DNA from 2 places in the Pectobacterium versatile genome. Region 2 is predicted to be linked to the other one. Evidence: predicted binding sites of a transcription regulator. Region 2 holds the regulator's gene; the other holds the start of a gene.

Region 1 (9,091 bases), 480 kb from region 2:
GAACACTGGAATGGGCAGCACACCCATGAAGTAAAAGGCGCTGACCGCATTAGGGCTATTGCTGGCTAGTGCCTTCGCCGCTTCTATCAACGATGGATACATCAGGCAGGCTGCCACAGCCGCTGCTAGATATTCGCTTGTTTTAAAGATCCTGGCTGCGGAGATGGCGAGGAAGAAAGGTAAGAAATAGAACACACCGCTGGCGATCAGGTCGAGGACGATCACGGTATCGGTTTTGGCAGAGACCACTTTCAAGGCGATCAGCCCTGCCAGCAGCCCTTTGATCATACCGGCACCCGCGATGGCAGGCACGATCGGACCAAATACGCCGGAAACCGTATCCATGAACAGCGAAACCAGCCCCTTTTTCTGCTTCTGCACGTCTGGCTGCGATGTCGCTGTAGGCGAAAGCGTTGTGGAGGAAAGCTGGGCGTTCAGCAGTTCGTAATACTCATTGACCTGCGGCCCGATAATAATCTGAAACTGTTCACTCTGGTGTTGGGCACCTAATATGCCTGGCAGACTTTTGATGGCTTCAGTTTGCACTTTACTTTCATCAATTAAATCAAACCGAAGCCGCGTCATGCAGTGCCAGGCTTTATTAATATTTTCGCTTCCGCCAACCAGTTTAATGATTGACTGAATAACGTCATTTTTTCCCATGAAATAAACTCCCCGCATAGCCTTATGTTATTTTTGGCCGAATTATTTCCACCGATATTAAAAACTTAAAGAAGAAAAAACAAACCAATAAAACATGAAGTTCGTCACATGGTTAGTCTATAAGGGGCTTTTTGTTGCCATTATTCGATAATTGGTCTGGTTTTTTAATCAATTTAATGGATTTTTCAAACCAAAATAAATCTTTTAAATAATAGGTTTACAATAAAAGAAAAAATAAGTAGAAAACAAAAAAAGAAACTGATTTTAGACTGTGTTTTTGCCGGGTAAGGCTATTCCGGTAAATGCTCTGGAGGATATTTTTGTGTTGCCGACAATCATTACTGACATTGAATGTCTTGTTACCCGCCCCGACCGTCATAATTTAGTGACGGTGGTGGTTCACACGGATAAAGGCGTGACGGGTTATGGATGTGCGACCTTCCAGCAGCGCCCGCTGGCCGTCAAAGCGATGGTGGACGAGTACCTCAAACCGCTGCTGCTAGGACGAGATGCTAACCACATTGAAGATCTATGGCACATGATGATGGTCAACGCTTATTGGCGTAACGGTCCGGTTATCAACAATGCGGTGGCGGGCGTCGATATGGCGCTGTGGGATATCAAAGGCAAGCTGGCGGATATGCCGCTTTATCACCTGTTTGGTGGGAAATCTCGCGATGCTATTGCCGCTTACAGCCATGCTGCCAGCGATACGCTGGACGGGCTGTATCAGGACGTGGATCGGCTGTATGCGCAGGGCTATCGTCATATCCGCTGCCAGCTAGGATTCTATGGCGGTAATCCCGATGCGCTGCACAGCACGCGGCAGCCAACGGAGGGAGCCTATTACGATCAGGATCAGTACATGGCCAACACGCTCGCCATGTTCCGTGCGCTGCGTGAGAAATACGGCGATCGTTTCCACATCCTGCATGATGTCCATGAGCGTCTGTTCCCGAATCAGGCCGTGCAGTTTGCCAAAGCGGTAGAAGTTTATCGTCCCTATTTCATCGAAGACATTTTGCCGCCTGCGCAAAATGAGTGGCTGGCGCAGATCCGCAGCCAGAGCGCGGTGCCGCTGGCGACCGGGGAGCTGTTTAATAACCCCGCCGAGTGGCAGAATTTGGTGATTAATCGTCAGGTTGATTTCATCCGCTGCCATGTCTCACAGATTGGCGGGATTACGCCAGCGCTGAAACTGGGTGCGTTCTGTCAGAACTTTGGCGTTCGTCTCGCGTGGCATTGCCCGCCGGATATGACGCCGATCGGTGCGGCGGTCAACATTCACCTCAATATCCACCTGCATAACGCCGCGATTCAGGAATTTGTCGCTTACCCGGAAAATACCCGCAAGGTCTTCCCGCAGGCGGTGGAACCGGAGAAGGGCTATCTGTATCCGATTGAGCGCCCAGGTATTGGCGTGGGTATCGATCTGGACGCGGCGCGGCAGTTCCCCGTCGTCTATCGTCCGCACGAATGGACGCAGAGCCGCCTGCCGGATGGCACGATGCATACGCCCTGAGTGAATTATTACGGCGACTGGCGGAAATTCAGGTTATCGCGGTTGAAGGGGATGACGTAGGTGCAGGCGTAGTTGATATCAATGATATCGCTCGATTCGTACACGCGACCACCCTGTAAAATACCGCGATTAAGAATGTGCATCGCCGCTGTGCCTTTCTTGCAGCCCAGTAGCTCAGCCTGTGCTTTAGTGACGTTAACCGCCTGATAATGTGTCAGGTAGTGTGAAATCGCGTAGCCCTTGCTGAGCACATACTGCTGAATAGAGCTTTCAATAATCTTCTGACTCATGTCTGGGAAGTCTGCGGCGGGCATCTTCGATATCTCAATCTGCACCTTACGGTTATCGACATAACGTAATCGGCTGAATTCCCAGATGAACGTATTTTCGCTGATAGCAAAAACCTGCTGCTCTTCCCGAGTCGGCAGCCGCTTATGCAGGCTAAGCAGACGGAATGAAATCTGATTAAATTTCTTTTCGGTAATCGAGTTATACACCAGCGGGTTGCTGCGTACGCCCTGATTGATGAAGTTACCGGAGCCTTGCACCATATGGATTGCGCCGATGCTGGCGAGTTTTTCCAATGCCTGACGAATGGTGAAGCGCGACACGCCGTATTCTTCCGCCAACTGGCGTTCCGGCGGCAGCTTTTCCGGTAGCGGATCGGTGTGCTGATAGATTTTGCTCAGTAGATCCTGTGCGATGAAATCTTTCTTTTTCATTCTCTGTCTCAAAATGACCTTGCCAGCATGGCTGGCAAGGCCGCTTTCGTCGGATCAGTGGTGGCAGAAGTGATGAATCACCTGCGAGATCAGATCCCGCGTTGGTTTAATAAACTTGGTATCAATATATTCATCCGGCTGGTGCGCCTGTTCGATCGATCCTGGCCCCAGAACCAGCGTCGGGCACAGCGTCTGAATAAACGGCGCTTCGGTGCAATAGTTCACGATTTCCGTTTTCGTTCCCAGCAGCTTCTCCACGACGGACACCAGACGGTGATCGGGCGGGCACTCATAGCCAGGAATCGGAGGATGCAGCTCGCTGATGGTCAACCTGCCCGGCCAGCGCTGGCTTACAGGCTCAAGCGCTTCTGACAGCAAACCGTCCAGATCGTTGAGCGTAATGCCCGGCAGCGGACGGATATCCATATGCAGTTCACAGCAGCCGCAGATACGGTTAGCGGCATCGCCGCCGTGAATGTGGCCGAGGTTCATAGTCGGGTGAGGAATGTGGAAAATCGGATTGTGATAGCGTTCCTGTAGCGTGTTACGCAATACCAGCAGATGAGAAATGGCTTCGTGCATCAGCTCAATCGCGTTCACGCCGCGCGACGGATCGCTGGAGTGGCCAGACTGCCCCTGAATGCGGATCGCGTTAGACATATGGCCCTTGTGGGCACGCACCGGTTGCAGTGAGGTCGGTTCGCCGATGATGGCGCAGTCCGGGCGAATCTGCGTGGATTCGGAGAAATACTTGGCGCCGGCCATCGTCGTCTCTTCATCTGCCGTTGCCAGCACGTAGAGCGGTTTCGTCAGCTTGGTCGGATCGATATCGCGCAACGCATCCAGAATAAAGGCAAAGAAGCCTTTCATGTCCGCCGTACCCAGGCCGTACAGCTTGTTGTCATGTTCGGTCAGCGTGAACGGGTCACGCGTCCAGCGACCGTCGTCGAACGGGACGGTGTCGGTGTGGCCTGCTAACAATAAGCCACCTTTTCCTTCACCAATCCGCGCCAGCATATTAAATTTATTGAGGGTGCCGGGGACTGGTTGGACTTCCACGTGGAAGCCGAGATCGCCGAACCAGCCGGCCAGCAGGTTGATTAAGGTATGATTACTTTGATCGAGCGCGCTGTCGGTGGCACTGATGGACGGTGTGGCTATCAATGCCCGATATAGCTCAATAAAAGGGGGTAAATTCATCTTCACTGTTGACAGCCTCTGGTTAGGATAGTATCAATATTCATGCATTTATTTTGAATAAAAATACAATAATGCTCGGCGAAAGGAAACCCAAAGGTACGGCGATGACGATTCGTCACTTTCACTGAGTTTCGCGGGTGAACAGCGTACCGACGCTGGTGAGCCCTGTTACCTGTTCCATAGATAAGTAAGAAGGTATACGGATCCCATGCTGAATACGCTGATTGTTGGTGCAAGTGGTTATACCGGCGCTGAGCTTGCGCTCTACCTGAACCGTCACCCACAGATGAACATAACCGCTTTGATGGTTTCTGCGCAAAGTGTCGATGCAGGAAAATTGATTTCTGATTTACATCCGCAGCTCAAAGGCATCATCGATGTTCCGGTAAAACCGCTGACCGATGCGGAAGAAGCGGCGAAAGGCGTGGATGTCGTTTTTCTGGCGACCGACCACAAAGTCAGCCACGATCTGGCCCCTGTTTTTCTGGCGGCAGGCTGCACCGTTTTTGATTTGTCTGGCGCGTTTCGCGTACAAGATGCCGAATTTTATCGTCGTTACTATGGCTTTGAGCATCAGCACCCTGACTGGCTGGCAAAAGCGGTTTACGGGCTGGCCGAATGGCGTGCGGAAAGCGTAAAACAGGCACAACTGGTTGCCGTGCCAGGCTGTTATCCAACGGCTGCGCAGCTGGCGCTGAAGCCGCTGCTGGATGCCCAACTGCTGAACCCGGCTCAGTGGCCGGTGATTAATGCCGTGAGCGGCGTGAGCGGGGCGGGGCGTAAAGCGTCGCTGACCAGCAGCTTCTGTGAAGTCAGCCTGCAACCGTACGGCATTTTCAACCACCGCCATGAGCCTGAAATTTCAACGCACCTCGGCACGCCAGTGATCTTCACTCCGCATTTGGGCAACTTCGCTCGCGGTATTCTGGAAACTATCACCTGTCGCCTGCAACCGGGCGTAACCCAGCAGGATATCGCTGAGGCTTATCACAACGCTTATCACGATAAGCCGCTGGTTCGCCTGTACGATAAGGGCGTTCCGGCGCTGAAATCCGTTGTCGGCCTGCCGTTCTGCGATATCGGTTTCTCTGTTGATGGTGAGCACCTGATCGTGGTGGCAACCGAAGATAACCTGCTGAAAGGCGCGGCGGCACAGGCTGTGCAATGCATGAATATTCGTTTTGGTTTCCCTGAAACCCAATCGTTAATTTAATCACTACTGGTCCCGACATTTCGAGGCGCGAAGCATAATGAATCCGTTAATTATCAAATTAGGTGGCGTTTTACTGGATAGCGAAGAAGCGCTGGAACGTCTGTTCACTGCGCTGGTAGCTTACCGTCAGGAACACCAGCGTCCGCTGGTGATTGTGCACGGCGGCGGCTGTCTGGTGGATGACCTGATGAAGAAACTGTCGCTGCCCGTCGTGAAGAAAAACGGCCTGCGCGTCACGCCTGCCGATCAGATTGATATCATCACCGGTGCGCTGGCGGGTTCCGCCAACAAGACGCTGCTGTCATGGGCGAAGAAGCATGACATCAACGCGGTCGGCTTGTGTCTGGGCGATGGCGGCAGCACGACGGTCACGCAGTTAGATGAGTCTTTGGGCTTTGTGGGTAAGGCAGAAGCGGGATCGCCTGCGCTGCTGAACACGCTGCTGTCTGCGGGCTATCTGCCTGTTGTTAGCTCCATCGGCATTACGGCACAGGGCGACCTGATGAACGTCAACGCTGACCAAGCGGCGACGGCACTGGCGCAAACGCTGGGTGCGGATTTAATCCTGCTGTCTGACGTTAGTGGCATTCTGGATGGTAAAGGCCAGCGTATTGCCGAAATGACGGCAGGGAAAGCCGAGCAGCTGATCGCTCAGGGCATTATTACCGACGGCATGATTGTTAAGGTCAACGCCGCGCTGGATGCCGCTCGTGCGCTGGGTCGTCCGGTTGATATCGCCAGCTGGCGTCATGTTGAGCAGCTACCTGCGCTGTTCAACGGCGTAGCGATTGGCACGCGTATTCTGGCGTAAGTCGTTTCTGGGTATGGCATGATGCGATACCAACGTGAATTATATTTTTGGGAGTAAGGGTTATGGCTTTGTGGGGCGGTCGGTTTAGTCAGGCAGCAGATCAGCGTTTTAAACAGTTTAATGACTCACTGCGGTTTGATTACCGTCTGGCGGAACAGGACATCGTTGGCTCGATCGGCTGGTCGAAAGCGCTGGTGACGGTAAATGTGCTTAGCGAGCAGGAACAGCAACAGCTGGAACAGGCGCTGAATGCGCTGCTGGTTGAGGTACAGGCCGATCCTGAGATGATCCTGCAAAGCGATGCAGAAGACATTCACAGCTGGGTTGAACTGCGTCTGATTGAGAAAGTCGGCGATTTAGGTAAAAAGCTGCATACCGGTCGTAGCCGTAACGATCAGGTCGCGACGGATCTGAAACTGTGGTGCAAGGCGCAGATTGCTGAACTGCTGCTGTCGGTACGCCAGCTGCGTCAGGCACTGGTTACGACGGCGGAAGCCAATCAGGATGCGGTTATGCCGGGTTACACCCACCTACAGCGCGCACAGCCGGTGACGTTTGCGCACTGGTGTCTGGCCTACCATGAAATGCTGGCGCGTGATGAAAGTCGTCTGGAAGATACGCTGAAGCGTCTGGATGTCAGTCCACTGGGCTGCGGTGCGCTGGCAGGAACGGCTTATCCGATCGACCGTGAGCAACTGGCGGGCTGGCTGGGATTTGCCTCGGCCACGCGTAACAGTCTGGATACGGTTTCCGATCGCGATCATGTACTGGAACTGCTGTCTGATGCTTCGATCGGCATGATCCACCTGTCGCGTTTTGCCGAAGATCTGATCTTCTTCAACAGCGGTGAAGCGGCGTTCGTTGAGCTGTCTGACCGTGTGACATCCGGTTCTTCCCTGATGCCACAGAAGAAAAACCCGGATGCACTGGAGCTGATTCGCGGTAAATGCGGTCGCGTACAGGGCGCGTTGACCGGCATGATGATGACGCTTAAAGGCCTACCGCTGGCGTATAACAAAGATATGCAGGAAGACAAAGAAGGGCTGTTTGACGCACTGGATACCTGGCACGATTGCCTGATGATGGCGGGTCTGGTGCTGGAAGGCATTCAGGTTAAGCGTCCGCGCTGTAAAGAAGCGGCCGAGCAAGGCTACGCGAACTCGACAGAGCTGGCGGATTACCTGGTCGCGAAAGGCGTTCCGTTCCGTGAAGCGCACCATATCGTGGGCGAAGCGGTAGTTGAAGCCATTCGTCAGGGCAAAGCATTGGAAGCGTTGCCGCTGGCCGATCTGCAAAAATTCAGCGCCGTGATTGGCGAGGATGTGTACCCGATTCTGGCGCTACAATCCTGTCTGGATAAGCGTGCGGCACAAGGTGGCGTATCACCGCAGCAGGTTGCCAAAGCGATTAGTGATGCGAAGCAGCACTTAGCCTAAGTTGCCCTCTTCTGTTTCAGTTCCCCCAACGTGGTGTTTCGCGTTGGGGGATTTCTGCGTTACCGATCTGATTCTTCTGCAAATTATCATCTATCCATGTTCATATGGAATGCGGCTCGCATTTTTCTGCTCAGCGTCTTCCCCACCAGAATTGTTTCTGGACATCCATACAGTATCATTTTACCTTGACCGACAGCGTGAAAGGCCTGCGGAGGCAAAGTGGATATCAGCATATTTTATGGTCTGGGCGGCAGTGCGGTCGGGCTATTGGTCGGGTGGTTAATTGCCAGCCTGATTCATCAGCAGAAGTTGTCGCGGCATGACACCGAACAGCAGTTGCTGGCGCAGACATTGCAGCAGGCTCAGCAGTCACTCAGCGAACAGCAGCAGGCAAAACAGCAGGACGAACAGCGGCTACGGCAAAATGAGCTAGAGCTGCGCACGGTTCACGCTCAACTCTCTGCCAGCCATGAAAAGCTGCAACAGCTTGCTGAACTCCGCGAGGAATGTGTGCAGTTAAATCAGGAACTGCGAACGCTGCGTGAAATCAACAGCTCGCAGGAAGCGGAGCTGCGGGAAGTCACCATTCGGCTGGAAGAAACCCGTATGGCGGCGGAAGAAAAGCAGCGTCTGCTGGCAAACAGCGAACAGCGGTTGACGACGCAGTTTGAGAATCTGGCGAACCGGATTTTTGAACATAGCGGCCGCAAAGTGGATGAACAAAATAAACAGAGTCTGGATAAGCTGCTGATGCCGCTGCGTGAGCAGCTTGATGGTTTCCGCCGTCAGGTGCAGGAAAGCTTTGGTGCGGAAGCGCGCGAGCGTCACACGTTGGCGCATGAAATCCGCAATCTGCAACAACTGAACGCGCAGATGGCACATGAAGCTATCAATCTGACGAAAGCACTGAAAGGCGACAATAAGACGCAGGGTAACTGGGGCGAGGTGGTGTTAAGCCGCGTGCTCGAAGCCTCCGGCCTGCGTGAAGGCTACGAGTATCAAACTCAGGTTAGCGTGCAAACAGGCACAAATAGCCGCCTGCAACCGGATGTCATCGTGCGTTTACCGCAGGGCAAAGATGTTGTGATCGATGCCAAAATGTCGCTGGTGGCCTACGAGCGCTATTTTAATAGTGACGATGATGCAGAGCGGAGTGTGGCGCTGAACGAACATTTGCTCTCGGTTCGCAGCCATATTCGGCAGTTGAGCAGCAAAGATTATCAGCAGCTTCCGGGTCTGCGTTCGCTAGATTATGTGCTGATGTTTATTCCGGTCGAACCTGCCTTTCTGGTCGCTATCGATCGCCAGCCCGAATTGATCAACGAGGCGTTAAAGCACAATATTATGCTGGTCAGCCCGACCACGCTGCTGGTGGCATTACGCACCATCAATAATTTATGGCGCTATGAACAACAGAGCCGCAATGCACAGCAGATCGCTGAAAAAGCGTCGCGGCTGTACGATAAGCTGCGGTTGTTCGTAGACGACATGGAAGCGCTGGGGCAGAGTCTGGATAAAGCGCAG
Region 2 (9,091 bases):
GACAATGGATTCAACCAAACAGGACAAACTTCTTGCCCAGGCTGAACAGATTTGTCAGCAGCGCGCTGTGCGTCTCACACCACAGCGGTTAGAGGTTTTACGCCTTATGGCACAGCAGTCTGGTGCTATCAGCGCTTATGACCTGCTGGACCTGCTACGCGTTTCAGAACCTCAGGCGAAACCGCCGACTGTCTATCGCGCGCTGGATTTTTTGCTGGAACAAGGCTTTATTCATCGCGTCGAATCAAACAACAGCTACGTGCTGTGTCACCATATCGAAGACCACAGCCACACGTCTGCCCTTTTCATCTGCGACCGCTGCGGGCAAGTCACAGAACGTCAAACAGAAGGTGTGGAAGAAACGCTGCGTAGTCTGGCCCAGCAGTCAGGGTTTACGCTGCGTCACAGCGTAGTGGAAGCACACGGGTTGTGCGGAGGCTGTCAGGAAGTTGCATCATGCAAACAGCCGGATCATTGCGATCACGACCATACTGTTCCCATTAAAAAACGATAGCCCAAGGGCTATCGTTTTCTCTGTGGAGAGACATCACCTTTGTTACCAGTGATAGCTACCAGTGATATTTGTGGTGCTCTTCCCAGTGTTTCACTTCTTTCTCTGCCGCTTCTTTTGCGTACCCGTAACGCTCCTGGATTCTCCCCACAAGTTGGTCACGTTTACCTTCGATGACCGTCAGATCGTCATCCGTTAATTTGCCCCATTGCTCTTTCGCTTTACCTTTAAACTGTTTCCAGTTACCGCTGGCTTGGTCTTTATTCATAAGAATCTCCGTACCTTAGGTGAATTGCGCATAAAAAATCGTGACTACCGACTTATGCGTCAGTTTCAGATAAATAGATTTATTCAGTAAGCAGCATCATAACTCTGTGAACCATGACGGTGCTCTTCGCCACTGTCTCCCTTGATTACCGGGCTATCTACATGTGATGGCTAATGATCAATCGGCAAACGATCAATCAAGATAAAAATGCTTACCTTGATAAAAATTATAGTCGAATATTTCACCTAATATAAAAAATTAGGAATCTGTGACTAACATGAACGTTGAGAAAGGGAAAATCACCGCAAAAAGCAGTGAAAAAACAGAAGGGTAATGGGGATCGTAGAAAATGCGCGCGAAATGTAACTAAATATATATGACCAGCAGATTAGAACGCTAAACGATGAATACAGAACATGATGCACTGACCCAGATAGACGAGCAGTGCATCTCTGCGAATGGTTAGCTCCAGTCGCTGTTACGAATCACGCCAACCGCTAAGCCTTCTATCGAAAAACTTTGCTGACGCAGATCGACAACAATAGGGGCAAACTCTTCATTTTCAGCGAGGAGGTGTACCGTATTACCCTGCTTCTTCAAGCGTTTCACCGTCACTTCATCGTCAATACGCGCGACGACAATCTGACCATTGCGCACATCTTCTGTTTTATGCACGGCCAGCAAATCACCATCCATAATACCGATATTTTTCATTGACATGCCGCTCACCCGCAGCAAAAAATCAGCGCTAGGTTTGAACATCGCAGGGTCAACCTGATAGCGACACTCGATGTGTTCCTGTGCCAGCAGAGGTTCACCTGCGGCCACGCGACCAACCAGAGGAATACCCGTCTCTTCTTCCATCAGTAGACGAATACCACGAGAAGCGCCCGATACAATTTCAATCACGCCTTTACGGGCCAGCGCTTTCAGATGTTCTTCAGCCGCATTAGGAGAGCGAAACCCCAGTTGTTGAGCAATTTCCGCACGCGTTGGCGGCATTCCGGTTTGCGCAATATGATCGCGGATCAGGTCATAAACCTGCTGCTGCCTTGCTGTTAATACTTTCATTCCGCCCCCTGGTTGTTTATACAGTCTTGCTGTGAGTATATACAGGTAAGGCACAATTGGGAATGACGATATCGGCAAAGCCCCTGACTTTTACTCATTTATGCGCGCCGTCAGGCAAAATGTTGCCAGAGGATGCTGCCCCAGACGACAGCAGCTAACAAGATGGCAACAAAGACAGCGGCCGACCCAATATCTTTCGCTCGACCGGATAATTCGTGGTGCTCAAGACCAATGCGATCGACGACCGCTTCAATGGCGCTATTAGCCAACTCAAACAGCATAATCAGTACCACAGACCCAATCAGCAGCAGTTTTTCAACCAGCGTAACCGGCAGTAAACACGCGATAATCACGCCGACAAGGGTCAGTATCGTTTCCTGACGAAACGCAGCCTCATGCTGCCACGCCTGCTTCAGCCCCTTAAAGGAATAACCGGTCGCCTTAATAATCCGGGTCATCCCCGTTGCTTTATTCATTTATCCTCCATATTTATACGCTAAATAATTCGCATTTTAACGCACCTACGTTGTCTCATCACCACAGATCTCCAGCGCAGTTTCTGGTATCCTTGCGGCGCATTGCTAACAAGAGGCTCCACGTTGTTATGTCAGGTTGGCGTAAAATTTACTATAAATTATTGAATCTCCCACTGAAATTGCTGGTAAAAAGCAAAGTTATTCCCGCAGATCCAGTGGTCGAGTTGGGGTTAGATCCCTCACGTCCTATACTCTATGTTCTGCCTTATAACTCTCAGGCGGATCTCTTGACGCTACGTGCGAAATGCCTGGCATTGGGGCTACCCGATCCTTCGCTATCGTTCGAATTCAATGGCGTCGAACTTCCTAGCCACGTCTTTATTAATGACGGGCCGCGCGTCTTCCGCTATTACGTTCCCAAGCAGAAATCCGTCAAGCTGTTCCACGACTATCTGGACCTGCATCGTGCCAATCCAGATTTAGACGTACAGATGGTGCCGGTTTCCGTGATGTTTGGGCGCTCTCCGGGTCGGGAAGGCCACTCTCAGGCCGCACCACACCTGCGGTTGCTCAACGGTATCGAGAAATTCTTCGCCGTCCTGTGGCTAGGCCGCGACAGTTTTGTCCGCTTCTCCAGCCCGGTGTCGCTACGCTATATGGCGACCGAGCACGGCACTGACAAAACCATAGCCCACAAACTGGCGCGTGTCGCACGTATGCATTTCTCCCGCCAGCGTTTGGCGGCGGTTGGACCGCGCTTGCCGGTGCGTCAGGAGCTATTTAACAAGCTGCTGGATTCCAAAGCGATCAAGAAAGCCGTCGACGATGAGGCGCGCAGTAAGAAGATTTCTCATGAGAAAGCGCAGCAGAATGCGATTGCGCTGATGGAAGAAATCGCCGCCGATTTCTCCTACGAGGCCGTGCGTCTGTCGGATCGCGTATTAAGCTGGACATGGAACCGCCTTTATCAGGGGATTAACGTCCACAACGCCGAACGCGTTCGCCAACTGGCGCAGGATGGTCACGGCATTGTCTATGTGCCCTGCCATCGCAGCCACATGGATTATCTGCTACTGTCCTACGTCCTGTACCATCAAGGTTTAGTGCCGCCGCACATCGCCGCAGGCATCAACCTTAATTTCTGGCCAGCAGGACCGATCTTCCGCCGTCTTGGTGCGTTCTTTATTCGCCGTACCTTCAAAGGCAACAAGCTCTATTCCACGATTTTCCGTGAATATCTGGGTGAGCTGTTTGCCCGCGGTTATTCGGTTGAATACTTCATGGAAGGCGGACGTTCACGCACGGGCCGTCTGTTAGAGCCGAAAACCGGCACGCTGGCGATGACCATCCAAGCCATGCTCAGAGGCGGTACGCGCCCTATCACGCTGGTACCGATTTATGTCGGCTACGAACATGTGATGGAAGTCGGCACCTATGCGAAAGAGCTGCGCGGTGCGGTGAAGGAAAAAGAAGGCTTTATGCAGATGGTGCGCGGTTTGCGCAAACTGCGTAATTTGGGTCAGGGTTATGTGAACTTCGGCGAACCGCTCCCGCTGACAACCTATCTGAACCAACATGTACCGCAATGGCGTGACGCGATTGATCCCATCGAGGCACAGCGTCCAAGCTGGCTAACGCCGACGGTGCAGGATATCTCTATGGATATCATGGTGCGCATCAACAATTCTGCGGCAGCAAACGCGATGAACCTGTGCTCTACGGCCTTATTAGCCTCGCGCCAGCGTTCACTGACGCGCGAACAAATGCACGAGCAGCTGGATTGCTATCTGCAGTTGCTGCGCCAGGTGCCTTATCATAAAGATATTACGGCACCGAAGAAGACAGCGGATGAACTGCTGGAACACGCGCTGGGTATGAACAAGTTTGAAGTAGAAAAGGATAGCATTGGCGATATCATCATTCTGCCGCGCGAGCAGGCGGTACTGATGACGTACTATCGCAATAACATCCAGCATCTGTTGGTCTTGCCATCACTGATCGCCAGCATCGTCATCCATCATCGCCGGATTACGCTTGACGAAGTCGTGCGCCAGATCACGCTGGTCTATCCGCTGCTGCAAGCCGAGCTGTTCCTGCACTATTCCAAAGAGCAGTTGCCAAGCGTGCTGGAAACGTTGGCTAACGAACTGATTCGACAAGAGCTGCTATGTAGCCGCGACGGTCAGTTAGCTATCAATCCGCCACGCATCCGTACGCTGCAACTGCTGTCAGCAGGCGTGCGTGAAACGCTGCAACGCTATGCGATCACGCTGTCCTTGCTGTGCGCGAACCCAGCAATCAACCGTGGAACGCTGGAGAAAGAAAGCCGGAACATGGCGCAGCGCCTGTCCGTTCTACACGGCATTAATGCGCCGGAATTCTTTGATAAAGCGGTGTTCTCAACGCTGGTCGCCACCTTACGTACAGAAGGATATATCACCGACAGTGCGGAAACGGCGCAAGGCGATATCGTGGCAATCTACAATATCCTCGGCGATCTGATCACCCCGGAAGTTCGGTTAACTATCGAAAGCGCCAGCTCATCTGCTGAAATGGAAGCCGACAATCAGTTGGAAACCGACGGTCAGATAGAAACCAATGATCCGACAGCAGAAAAAGTGGAAGAGACAAAGCAGGCGTAGCCGGACAGGAGTTACGGGAGAATGGCGGATAACACACCGCCATCAATCCGTGGAGGCGTTTGGCATGACAAACATCTCTGAGCATTCCACCATAAAAAAAGCAGCGAGAAATCGCTGCTTTTTTGTCTCTGTCGGTTCGACCTACAGGCCAAACAGCACGCCAATAAATATTGCCATACCTGCGTATTTATTATTGTGAAAGGCTTTGAAACAGGCATCGCGTTCGCGCCCAGCAGTCAGGATTTGCTGATAAACAAACATCCCCGCAGCCACCAGCAGCGAAATATAGTATGGCATTCCTAATCCGGTGATGATTCCCAAAGCCAACAGCAATGCCAGCATACTAAACTGCAGTAACCCAATGATGATATTGTCAAAACGGCCAAATAGGATCGCGGTGGATTTCACGCCGATCTTCAGATCGTCATCACGATCCACCATTGCATATTGGGTATCGTAGGCAACCGTCCAGCAAATATATGCCAAAAACATCATCCAACAGGTTACCGGTAGGCTTTCACTTACCGCCGCGTAAGCCATCGGGATTGACCAGCCAAACGCCGCGCCCAGCACAAACTGAGGAAGATGGCTGACCCGTTTCATAAACGGATAGACCCATGCCAGAACCAGCCCCGCAACGGACAGCCAGATCGTCATCTTATTCAGCGTCAGCACCAGACCAAACGCCAGCAAGACCAGCACGACAAACAGCACTTTGGCCGCTCGCTCACTCACCTCACCGCTAGGCAACGGGCGAGAAGCGGTTCGTTTTACATGGCCGTCAAAATGGCGATCGGCATAATCATTGATGACGCAGCCCGCCGCACGCATTAAGAAAACGCCAGCGACAAAAACAAGCAGCGTCCACGGTGCAGGCGCTCCCCCACCCGCCAGCCACAGCGCCCATAGCGTTGGCCACAGCAGCAACAGAGAACCTATTGGTTTATCAATTCGCATCAAGCGACAATAAGCCAGCCATTTCCCTGCTGTAATACTTCTTTCCAAGGATTTATCTCCTCAAATTACCTGCCAACCTTCATCACCGGCTGAAATAAATCGGTGATTCCGGTAAGAAAAGCTCAGTCAACAGTAACGGATAACCCGAGACACACAGGCGGGAACGTCGCGCCCATAAGCCTTCACTGCATCCGGTATGGATATAGTCACGCGTCAGCGCCTTTTGCCCAAACAGGTAGCGGCCTAGCGGCTGATTGCCTATTTTCGTCAGGGCTGAATCCGTGCCGTCGAGCGTTTGTTGCGGAACAATGGTACGGCCAAAAAGCCAGGGACGATCGTCACCATACAGCACCACTTCACGCAGCCAGTAACGCTCACTGTAAGGCAGCTGTTCGCGCTCTTCGCCCAGCGCCTGTGGCGTAATGAATTTCTCACTGCACAGGATGGTCTTCAGTTGGGCACAATATTTTTCAAGTCGCCGCGTCATGGAGCCGGTTTCCATCAGCCAGTCACCAATGTGCTCAGGTAATACCGAAGGGGGCTCAGTAAACCAGGAAATAGAGCGCAGAAGCGTAGACGCATCGTCAGACATTGTCCCTACTCCGAACAGGGTTGTTTTGAATAAAAAGGTATTCGTAAATAAAGTAACTCCGCCATTGTAGCGCAGAATGCTTCCCCCGATAACAGGCTATAAACGCATTCATCAACGATACGGCAACATTTCAGCAATGCCGCGCATAAAAAAAGCACCACCCAGTCTCGCGACCAGATAGTGCTCTTTAAAGGACAGAAAGACGTGCTTCTGTAACCTGACTCCCTGTCACCAGAAAATGGCTTCCGGCGACAATGGCGTCCTATTACATCATGCCGCCCATACCACCCATGCCGCCCATACCACCAGCGCCACCTAAATCAGGTGCATCGCCTTTAGGCAGGTCGGTTACCATACATTCGGTAGTGATCATCAGACCAGCAACAGAAGCCGCGAACTGCAGAGCAGAACGGGTGACTTTGGTTGGGTCCAGAATACCGAAGTCGATCATGTTGCCGTATTCTTCAGTTGCAGCGTTGTAACCGTAGTTACCGTCACCTGCTTTAACGTTGTTCGCAACCACAGATGGCTCTTCGCCAGCGTTGGAAACGATCTGACGCAGTGGAGCTTCCATTGCGCGCAGCGCAACTTTGATACCCACGTTCTGGTCTTCGTTTTGAGCAGTCAGAGAAGCCAGTTTGGCTGCAACGCGAACCAGCGCAACACCACCACCAGCAACCACGCCTTCTTCTACCGCAGCGCGAGTCGCAGCCAGGGCATCTTCAACGCGTGCTTTCTTCTCTTTCATTTCAACTTCAGTTGCTGCGCCAACTTTGATAACGGCTACGCCGCCAGCCAGTTTAGCCACACGCTCTTGCAGTTTTTCTTTGTCGTAATCAGACGTTGCTTCTTCAACCTGCTGACGGATCTGAGCAACACGGCCCTGAATCGCAGCTTCTTCACCCGTACCATCGATGATGGTGGTGGTGTCTTTGTTGATCACAACGCGTTTTGCCTGACCCAGATCTTCCAGCGTCGCTTTTTCCAGCTCCAGACCGATCTCTTCAGAGATAACGGTACCGCCAGTCAGCGTCGCGATGTCTTGCAGCATAGCTTTACGACGGTCGCCGAAGCCTGGTGCTTTCACCGCAGCTACTTTCACGATGCCACGCATGGTGTTAACCACCAGCGTTGCCAGCGCTTCGCCTTCAACATCTTCAGCAACGATAACCAGCGGTTTGCCCGCTTTCGCTACGGCTTCCAGTACTGGCAGCATTTCGCGGATGTTGGAGATTTTTTTGTCAGCCAGCAGGATGAACGGGCTTTCCAGTTCTACAGCACCGGTTTCCGGCTTGTTGATGAAGTACGGAGACAGGTAGCCACGGTCGAACTGCATACCTTCAACCACGTCCAGCTCATCTTGCAGACCGGTACCTTCTTCAACGGTGATAACACCTTCTTTACCGACTTTATCCATTGCTTCGGCAATCATTTTGCCTACGGTTTCGTCGGAGTTAGCAGAGATGGTACCAACCTGAGCGATAGCTTTAGAGTCAGAGCACGGAACAGACAGTGCTTTCAGCTCTTCAACAGCGGCGATAACGGCTTTATCGATACCGCGCTTCAGATCCATCGGGTTCATGCCCGCTGCAACAGCTTTCAGGCCTTCAGTGATGATAGCCTGCGCCAATACGGTTGCGGTCGTGGTGCCGTCGCCTGCTGCGTCATTCGCTTTAGAGGCAACTTCTTTCACCATCTGTGCGCCCATGTTCTCGAACTTGTCTTCCAGCTCGATTTCACGCGCAACAGATACGCCGTCTTTAGTAATGGTCGGTGCACCGAAGGATTTATCCAACACGACGTTACGGCCTTTCGGGCCCAGGGTAACCTTCACTGCATCAGCCAGTACATTTACGCCGCGCAGCATTTTTACGCGCGCGTCATTACCGAATTTTACGTCTTTAGCTGCCATGGTCTATTTCCCTCAAATTCTTTCAGTTCAGATGATTACGCGCAATTACGCTTCAACAATTGCCAGAATGTCGCTTTCAGACATGATCAACACTTCTTCGTTATCAATCTTCTCTGCTTTCACGCCATAGCCATCATTGAAAATAACGATGTCGCCAACTTTCACATCCAGCGGCTTCACTTCGCCATTTTCCAGGATACGTCCGTGACCTACGGCCAGAACTTCACCGCGGGTAGATTTACCAGCAGCGGAACCAGTCAGTACGATACCGCCAGCAGATTTTGACTCAACTTCTTTGCGCTTGACGATCACGCGGTCATGCAATGGACGAATATTCATTGATAGCTCTCCTTTGAGAAAGTCCATATCGGTTTAGGATAAACGCCGACGATGTTTTCATAACGATTATGCTTTTCATAATCGGCCTTGTGGTGTTCTAAGTGGGGGCGTTTCACCGCCCTTCAAGGGAAAAAATTCATTTTTTTTGCGTTAGGCGTCTGCCTATCGCTGAAATCTGATAAAAAATAAGGATTATCAATATGATAATCCTTATCTGCTTTTCAATTTGTCTTGACGTTAACGGTCGTCACGATCGTCATGGTGTTCAATATTTCCGCGCCCGCCATCCTTGCGCTGGTATTCACCTTCAAAGGTGTTACCGC

What was found. The regulator LexA, encoded in region 2, represses DNA repair genes until DNA is damaged. The targets are predictions, from matches to a motif close to TNCTGTATGTACATACAGNA.
Region 1: rmuC (DNA recombination protein RmuC) is a predicted target of LexA. The motif match lies at 7,723-7,742, and genes of this name have one in related genera.

What each region holds. Positions count from the first base shown of each region.
Region 1 is NZ_CP034276.1:231,881-240,971, forward strand. It holds gene EIP93_RS01035 (PTS transporter subunit EIIC) at 1-663, opposite strand, end outside; gene EIP93_RS01040 (starvation-sensing protein RspA) at 986-2,185, shown strand; gene EIP93_RS01045 (GntR family transcriptional regulator) at 2,194-2,907, opposite strand; gene argE (acetylornithine deacetylase) at 2,962-4,113, opposite strand; gene argC (N-acetyl-gamma-glutamyl-phosphate reductase) at 4,316-5,320, shown strand; gene argB (acetylglutamate kinase) at 5,358-6,131, shown strand; gene argH (argininosuccinate lyase) at 6,194-7,567, shown strand; gene rmuC (DNA recombination protein RmuC) at 7,787-9,091, shown strand, end outside.
Region 2 is NZ_CP034276.1:707,178-716,268, reverse strand. It holds gene zur (zinc uptake transcriptional repressor Zur) at 5-514, shown strand; gene EIP93_RS03290 (CsbD family protein) at 570-779, opposite strand; gene lexA (transcriptional repressor LexA) at 1,242-1,850, opposite strand; gene EIP93_RS03280 (diacylglycerol kinase) at 1,961-2,326, opposite strand; gene plsB (glycerol-3-phosphate 1-O-acyltransferase PlsB) at 2,455-4,968, shown strand; gene ubiA (4-hydroxybenzoate octaprenyltransferase) at 5,110-5,973, opposite strand; gene ubiC (chorismate lyase) at 6,008-6,517, opposite strand; gene groL (chaperonin GroEL) at 6,783-8,429, opposite strand; gene EIP93_RS03255 (co-chaperone GroES) at 8,475-8,768, opposite strand; gene EIP93_RS03250 (FxsA family protein) at 9,006-9,091, opposite strand, start outside.